DNA from 3 places in the Mesorhizobium sp. M1334 genome. Region 2 is predicted to be linked to each of the others. Evidence: riboswitches for the same ligand, from Rfam matches in the RefSeq annotation. Region 2 holds a riboswitch; each other region holds the start of a gene.
What was found. Region 2 has a riboswitch for thiamine pyrophosphate ahead of thiC (phosphomethylpyrimidine synthase ThiC). Riboswitches for the same ligand answer to the same signal wherever they lie in the genome.
Positions count from the first base shown of each region.

Region 1: linked by a shared signal. The riboswitch ahead of thiC (phosphomethylpyrimidine synthase ThiC) and the one ahead of thiC (phosphomethylpyrimidine synthase ThiC) in region 2 are both predicted to bind thiamine pyrophosphate.
Region 3: linked by a shared signal. The riboswitch ahead of thiB (thiamine ABC transporter substrate binding subunit) and the one ahead of thiC (phosphomethylpyrimidine synthase ThiC) in region 2 are both predicted to bind thiamine pyrophosphate.

Region 1 covers NZ_JAMYLM010000004.1:52,176-54,438, reverse strand. The annotation lists gene thiC (phosphomethylpyrimidine synthase ThiC) at 1-1,293, opposite strand, end outside; TPP riboswitch at 1,397-1,513, opposite strand; gene NKH17_RS09870 (Fic family protein) at 1,680-2,263, opposite strand, start outside.
Region 2 covers NZ_JAMYLM010000010.1:98,013-100,275, reverse strand. The annotation lists gene thiC (phosphomethylpyrimidine synthase ThiC) at 1-1,258, opposite strand, end outside; TPP riboswitch at 1,362-1,478, opposite strand; gene pmtA (phospholipid N-methyltransferase PmtA) at 1,660-2,256, opposite strand.
Region 3 covers NZ_JAMYLM010000002.1:652,506-654,768, reverse strand. The annotation lists gene NKH17_RS06735 (ABC-F family ATP-binding cassette domain-containing protein) at 1-194, opposite strand, end outside; gene NKH17_RS06730 (thiamine diphosphokinase) at 196-840, opposite strand; TPP riboswitch at 981-1,095, shown strand; gene thiB (thiamine ABC transporter substrate binding subunit) at 1,139-2,152, shown strand.

The sequences.
Region 1 (2,263 bases), on a different contig from region 2:
CGGCGCCTCGCCGCAGACGGCGAGCTGCTTGTCCATGTTCTCCTTGATCTTGTGCATAGGCACGTGGCCGGGGCCTTCGATCATTACCTGGCAATCCTTCGCCCAGGCGATCTGTGTCAGCTCGCCGAGCGTCTCCAGCTCGGCGAATTGTGCTGCGTCATTGGCGTCGGCGATCGAGCCGGGACGAAGGCCGTCGCCCAGCGAAAAGGACACGTCATAGCCGCGGCAAATGTCGCAGATCTCGGCGAAATGTTCGTAGAGGAAGCTTTCCCGGTGATGGTGCAGGCACCATTTGGCCATGATCGAGCCACCGCGCGAGACGATGCCAGTGACCCGGTCAACGGTCAGCGGGATGTAGTGCAGCCGCACGCCCGCATGGATGGTGAAATAGTCGACGCCCTGTTCGGCCTGCTCGATCAGCGTGTCGCGGTAGACCTCCCAGGTCAGATCCTCGGCAATGCCGCCAACCTTCTCGAGCGCCTGGTAGAGCGGCACCGTGCCGATCGGCACCGGCGAGTTGCGCACGATCCAGTCGCGGATGTTGTGGATGTTGCGGCCGGTCGACAGGTCCATCACCGTATCGGCGCCCCAGCGGATCGCCCACACCATCTTTTCGACCTCTTCGGCCATGGACGAGGTGACGGCGGAGTTACCGATATTGGCGTTGATCTTGACCAGGAAATTGCGACCGATGATCATCGGTTCGCTCTCGGGATGGTTGATGTTGGCGGGAATGATTGCGCGTCCGCGCGCCACCTCCTCTCGGACGAATTCCGGCGTCACGAAATCGGGCAGCGTCGCGCCGAAAGCCTCGCCGTCACGGTCAAGCTTGCCATGCAGGATCTCACGACCAAGGTTCTCGCGGATGGCGACGAACTCCATTTCGGGCGTGATGATGCCGGCGCGCGCATAGGCAAGCTGTGTCACCGCCTTGCCGGCCCTGGCCCTAAGTGGCCGGTTGCGAATGGGAAATTCTGGCGTCAGGCGTTCGCCCGTAGCGAACCCGTTGTCCTCCGGCCGGACATGGCGCCCGTCACAGGCCTCGGCATCACCGCGCGCCAAAATCCATTCGTGGCGAAGTCGGGCTAGGCCTTTTTCGATGCTGGTTGCGACAGCCGGATCGGTATAGGGGCCGGACGGATCGTAGACGGTGACGGGCGGCTCGCCGGCCGTCGGATGGACGGAGACTTCGCGCATCGGCACCCTAATCTGTGGGTGGATGGTGCCGGGCTTGTGGATTTTCCGTGAGGCAGGCAGCGGTCCCGTTGAGACGGCTGGGGTGAGGGCATTCATCTTGAGGCTCCTTTGCTCATGCATTGGAGACCCAGTTCTGTGCCGGAAGGATGAAAAGACGCTTTGGTTGACCTGCCGAAACAGGACCTGGGGCGTAAACTCCCGCTAAGCGCTTGCACCGTCCCTACGCCAGTATGAACTGGATCAGGTTCAACGGGTCACTGCGCCGCGAAAGCCAGCAGTATCTCAGCCCCTTGCCGGGACCCCCCTGGTGAATGCCTCAGGTTGAACGGGCCGGCGTCGATTTGTCAAGCGCATTTGGGCCGAGGCCGTGATCGGCGGTCGGTCAGACGGTGCGGAAAAAACTCGACAACCAAGAGTTGGTGACGAAGGCCGGGATAAGGATCGCAACCGTTGGCCTGAAGATCCTTGTGAAGGTTACGCCTTCACTTGCCACCAAAGGTTTGCGCGTAGATGGCCTCGATTCTCCCTGCCTCCTCATTGGTCAGCGCGGCGAATTCCTTTTCGCATGCGCGATTGGACAGATGGCCACCATTCTGGTGAAGGAAACGGAAGAGCAGGTCCGTCAGCCGCTCGGGCATGTCGATAGAGGCGTCCACCTGCCGCCGAAATTGGTCATAGCGCTGCAAAAAAGCGGTTTCCTCCGGAAGGTCCCGTTCGATCGTCCGCTGAACGCAGGCATAGAGGAATTCGGCGTGTGGGGTTGCATCGAAGAAACGGTAGAAATCACCGGTGTCATTCAGAACCCGGACGTTGAATTCGGGCGTCGGTTCCCATTCAACCAACGGCAGAAGGCGTTGCGAATAGCTCTCGAGCACGCCCCTGTACTCGTTGATCTTGTCCTGGATCGCCGCTGAGACGGGAAAGACCACTCCCGGTGGATTGAAACCGTGCATGGCAAGGACGTGGTGGATTAGGTAGCGGTGAATGCGGCCGTTTCCGTCCTCGAACGGGTGGATGTAGACAAAGCCGAAGGCGAGAATTGCGGCGGCTATAACTGCATCAAGGT
Region 2 (2,263 bases):
TGTTCTGCTTGATCTTGTGCATCGGCACGTGGCCAGGCCCCTCGATCATCACCTGGCAATCCTTCGCCCAGGCGATCTTCGTCAACTCGCCAAGCGTTTCCAGCTCGGCGAATTGCGCCGCATCGTTGGCATCGGCGATCGAGCCGGGACGAAGGCCGTCGCCGAGCGAGAAGGACACATCATAGGCGCGGCAGATGTCGCAGATCTCCGCGAAGTGCTCGTAGAGGAAGCTTTCCCGGTGATGGTGCAGGCACCATTTTGCCATGATCGAGCCGCCGCGCGAGACAATGCCGGTAACCCGATCGACCGTCAGCGGGATGTAATGCAGCCGCACGCCGGCGTGGATGGTGAAATAGTCGATGCCTTGCTCGGCCTGTTCGATCAGCGTGTCGCGGTACACCTCCCAGGTCAGATCCTCGGCAATGCCGCCAACCTTCTCGAGCGCCTGGTAGAGCGGCACCGTGCCGATCGGCACCGGCGAGTTGCGGACGATCCACTCGCGGATGTTGTGGATGTTGCGGCCGGTCGACAGGTCCATCACCGTATCGGCGCCCCAGCGGATCGCCCACACCATCTTTTCGACCTCTTCAGCCATCGACGATGTGACGGCGGAGTTGCCGATATTGGCGTTGATCTTGACCAGGAAATTGCGGCCGATGATCATTGGCTCGCTCTCGGGGTGGTTGATGTTGGCGGGAATGATCGCCCGTCCGCGCGCCACCTCGTCACGCACGAATTCGGGCGTGACGAAATCGGGCAGTGTCGCGCCGAAAGCCTCGCCGTCGCGCTCAAGCTTGCCGTGCAGGATCTCGCGACCAAGGTTCTCGCGAATGGCGACGAACTCCATTTCGGGTGTGATGATGCCGGCGCGCGCATAGGCAAGCTGCGTCACCGCCTTGCCTGCTTTGGCCTTGAGCGGTCGGTGGCGGATGGGAAATTCCGGCGTCAGGCGTTCGCCCGTCGCGAATCCGTTGTCCTCCGGCCGGACATGGCGGCCGTCACAGCCCTCGACATCGCCGCGCGCCAAAATCCATTCGCGGCGAAGTCGGGCCAGGCCTTTTTCGATGCTGGTTTCGACAGCCGGGTCGGTATAGGGGCCCGACGGATCGTAGACGGTAACGGGCGGCTCGCCGGCTGTCGGATGGACGGAGATTTCGCGCATCGGCACTTTGATCTGCGAGTGGATGGTGCCGGGCTTGTGGATCTTCCGCGAGGCGGGCAGCGGTCCCGTCGACACGGCGGGGGTAAGCGCATTCATCTTGAGGCTCCTTTGCTCATGCATTGGAGACCCAGTTCTGTGCCGGAAGGATGAAAAGACGCTTCTGTCGACCTGCCGAAACAGGACCTCGGGCGTAAACTCCCGCAAAGCGCTTGCACCGTCCCTACGCCAGTATGAACTGGATCAGGTTCAACGGGTCACTGCGCCGCGAAAGCCAGCAGTATCTCAGCCCCTTGCCGGGACTCCCCTGGTGAATGCCTCAGGTTGAACGGGCCGGCGCGGCTTTGTCAAGCGCATTTGGCCCGCCCACTGTCAAATCAACCAGGACCGCGTCGTCTTCTTGGCAATCTGGCATCTGCCCCTGCTCTGTTCCACATCCTGTTTGGGTGCAAGGCCACCACTCAGCGGAACCCTCAGAGAAGGAAACCGTCCAGATTTGGCTAGACTGCTCGACGATAAGTCCAGAGCTGTGCCGGCGGTATGTTGCGGACGACGAAGTCATAGTGGGAAACCACGTAACGGTCTGGCATCTTGATCACCGGCGACAGAGGTCCGTATGTGATCTGAATCACGGGCCGGCCGGCAGGAATACGGGCAAGCAGATCCTCAACCAGCGCGACACGCTGTTGCATTGGAAAGCTCAACAGCGGGACTGCACTTATAACACAATCGAACTGTTCACCTTTGCGCTCACCCAGCGCTTCGTCCAGCGCAAATGCGTCGCCCAATCTGAAGTCCACATTCGGGAAGCGTTGCACCAGGCCGTCGTAGAAAATCCTGGAATATTCGACTGAAACCAGCTGGCGCGGCTTGATTCCCCTGGCGAGGATCGCCTTTGTGATGACACCGGTTCCCGCGCCAAGCTCCAGAATCGGCAATCCTGACCGTGGGTTCACCACGCTTGCCATCCGGCGTGCCGCATAAACCGAAGTGGGAATAAGGGCTCCCACGCCCTTCTTGTCCTTCTGCCAGCCTTTGAAGAATTGGACTTCTTCCTCAAACCTTTTGCCGAGCCGCTCCTTCAGTCGCAAAATCATATCTTCT
Region 3 (2,263 bases), on a different contig from region 2:
TGGCGGAAGACTTCGCCGTCCTGCGGCTCGATCAGCCCGGCGGCGATCTTGAGCAGCGTCGACTTGCCCGAACCGTTGCGGCCGACCAGGGCGATCTTGTCGCCAACTGAGGCCGTCAGGGCGGCACCGTCGAGCAGCGGCGTGCCGCCAAAGGTCAGCTTTATCCCGTCGAGATTGAGAAGCGGCGGTGCCATGTCAGCTTTCAGGTAAGGGAAAAGGATGCGCGAGCAGCAGCGCGCGGCCGCTGGCCAGCGCGATTTCCAACCGGCCCCTGACCTCGTTGGAAATGGTCAGCGACGAGCCGAACGCAACCTCGACGTGGTCGAGCGGCCATTTGGCACCGGTGACGCTCAGGCCGGCGAGATCGGAGAAGCCGAGCACCGAAAACAGCGTGCCGTCGGCATAGTCGAAGCCAGCCTTTCCGGGCAGCAAGGGAATGCCTTCCTGTGCGCCGCTGGTCAAAAGCACTTCCGTCCCGCCTTCCGCCAGCCGGACGCTCAGCGCCATATGCAGGAAGATGTGGTCGGTGCGTTTGCCGCCGAAAGCGCCTGCGAGCACAAGGCTGGTCGCACCGCGTTCGAGCGCGGCAGCGATAGCGAGTTCACCGTCGGTCTTGTCCTTTTCGGCGGGAAACACCTGCCGTGGTACGGCGGCCAGATCCTCCGGCAACTCGGCAGGCACGGAATCGAAATCGCCGACCCAGAGTTCCGGCCTCAGGCCCAGCATACGGGCATGGCCGATGCCGGCATCGGCAGCGATGACGCGCGAGCCTTCGACCTGGCGGTCGAGCAGCGGCGTGCGGATGAGATCGCCGCCAAGCAGGATGGTGAATTTGCTCATATCTCGTGGCCCTTACCAGCCCTGCCCCAGAAACGGAAGAATGAAACGGAAGATGAAACGGCAGACGAAACGGAAGGCTGGGCTTTGGATGCCCGGCAAACTTCCGCTTGCGCAGCACTTCGGCCGGGCCTATGTGTCGAAACGCTCTAACGGGGTGCCGGACGCGATCTTCGCGGACCGGCTGAGAGGCAAGACTGCCAACCCGCTGAACCTGATCCGGTTTGTACCGGCGGAGGGATTAGACGTTTCGGACAGCCCGACGCCTCAATTCCTTTCAACGCGAACGAAGGAGGCGCCGATGCGCAGTTTTTTCCACTCTCTTGTCCCGATTGTCCTGCTTGCGGCATCCGCGCTCGCCCTGCCAGGGCAGGCATCGGCACAGGATAGACTGACCGTCTATACCTATGAAAGCTTCACCGCCGATTGGGGTCCGGGACCGGCAGTGAAGAAGGCCTTCGAGGCCGAGTGCAGTTGCGTCATCGAATTCGTCTCGGTCGCTGACGGCGTGGCGCTGCTCAACCGTGTGAAGCTGGAAGGGGCCGCCACCAAGGCCGATATCGTGCTTGGCCTCGATACCAATTTGACGGCGGACGCCAAGGCAACCGGCCTGTTTTCGCCGCATGGCGCCATATCGGATGTCAGCGTGCCGGGCGGCTGGCGCGACGATATTTTCGTGCCGTTCGACTATGGCTATTTCGCCGTCGTCTACAATACCGAAAAACTGAAGAACCCGCCGAAGAGCCTCAGGGAACTGGTCGAGGGCGATGCCGGAGAGAAGATCGTCATCCAGGACCCGCGCACCTCGACGCCGGGTCTTGGCCTGCTGTTGTGGGTCAAGTCGGTCTATGGCGACAAGGCGCCCGAAGCCTGGGCCAAGCTCAAAGCAAAGGTGCTGACGGTGACGCCAGGCTGGAGCGAGGCTTACGGCCTGTTCACCAAGGGCGAGGCGCCGATGGTGCTGTCGTATACCACGTCGCCGGCCTACCACATGGTCGCCGAAAACACCGAGCGCTACCAGGCGGCGTCCTTCGAGGAAGGCGAATACCTGCAGATCGAAGTTGCGGGGATCACCACCAAGGGCGCGAAGAACCCCCTGGCGGAAAAGTTCATCGCCTTCATGACCGGACCGAAATTCCAGGATGTCATTCCCGAAACCAACTGGATGTTCCCGGCCGGCAAGACCGACAAGCCGCTCAATCCGGCGTTCGACAAGCTGGTCAAACCGACCAAGACCTTGCTGTTCAGCCCGGAGGAAGTCGCGGCCCACCGCAAGGCCTGGGTCGATGAGTGGCTTGCGGTGATGAGCAAGTAGCTTTGGCCGATTGATCGAAGATGATCGCTCTACGGCGCCCCCCTCTGTCCTGCCGGACATCTCCCCCACAAGGGGGGAGATCGGACGGCACGGCGGCTTTCGCCAGTCGCC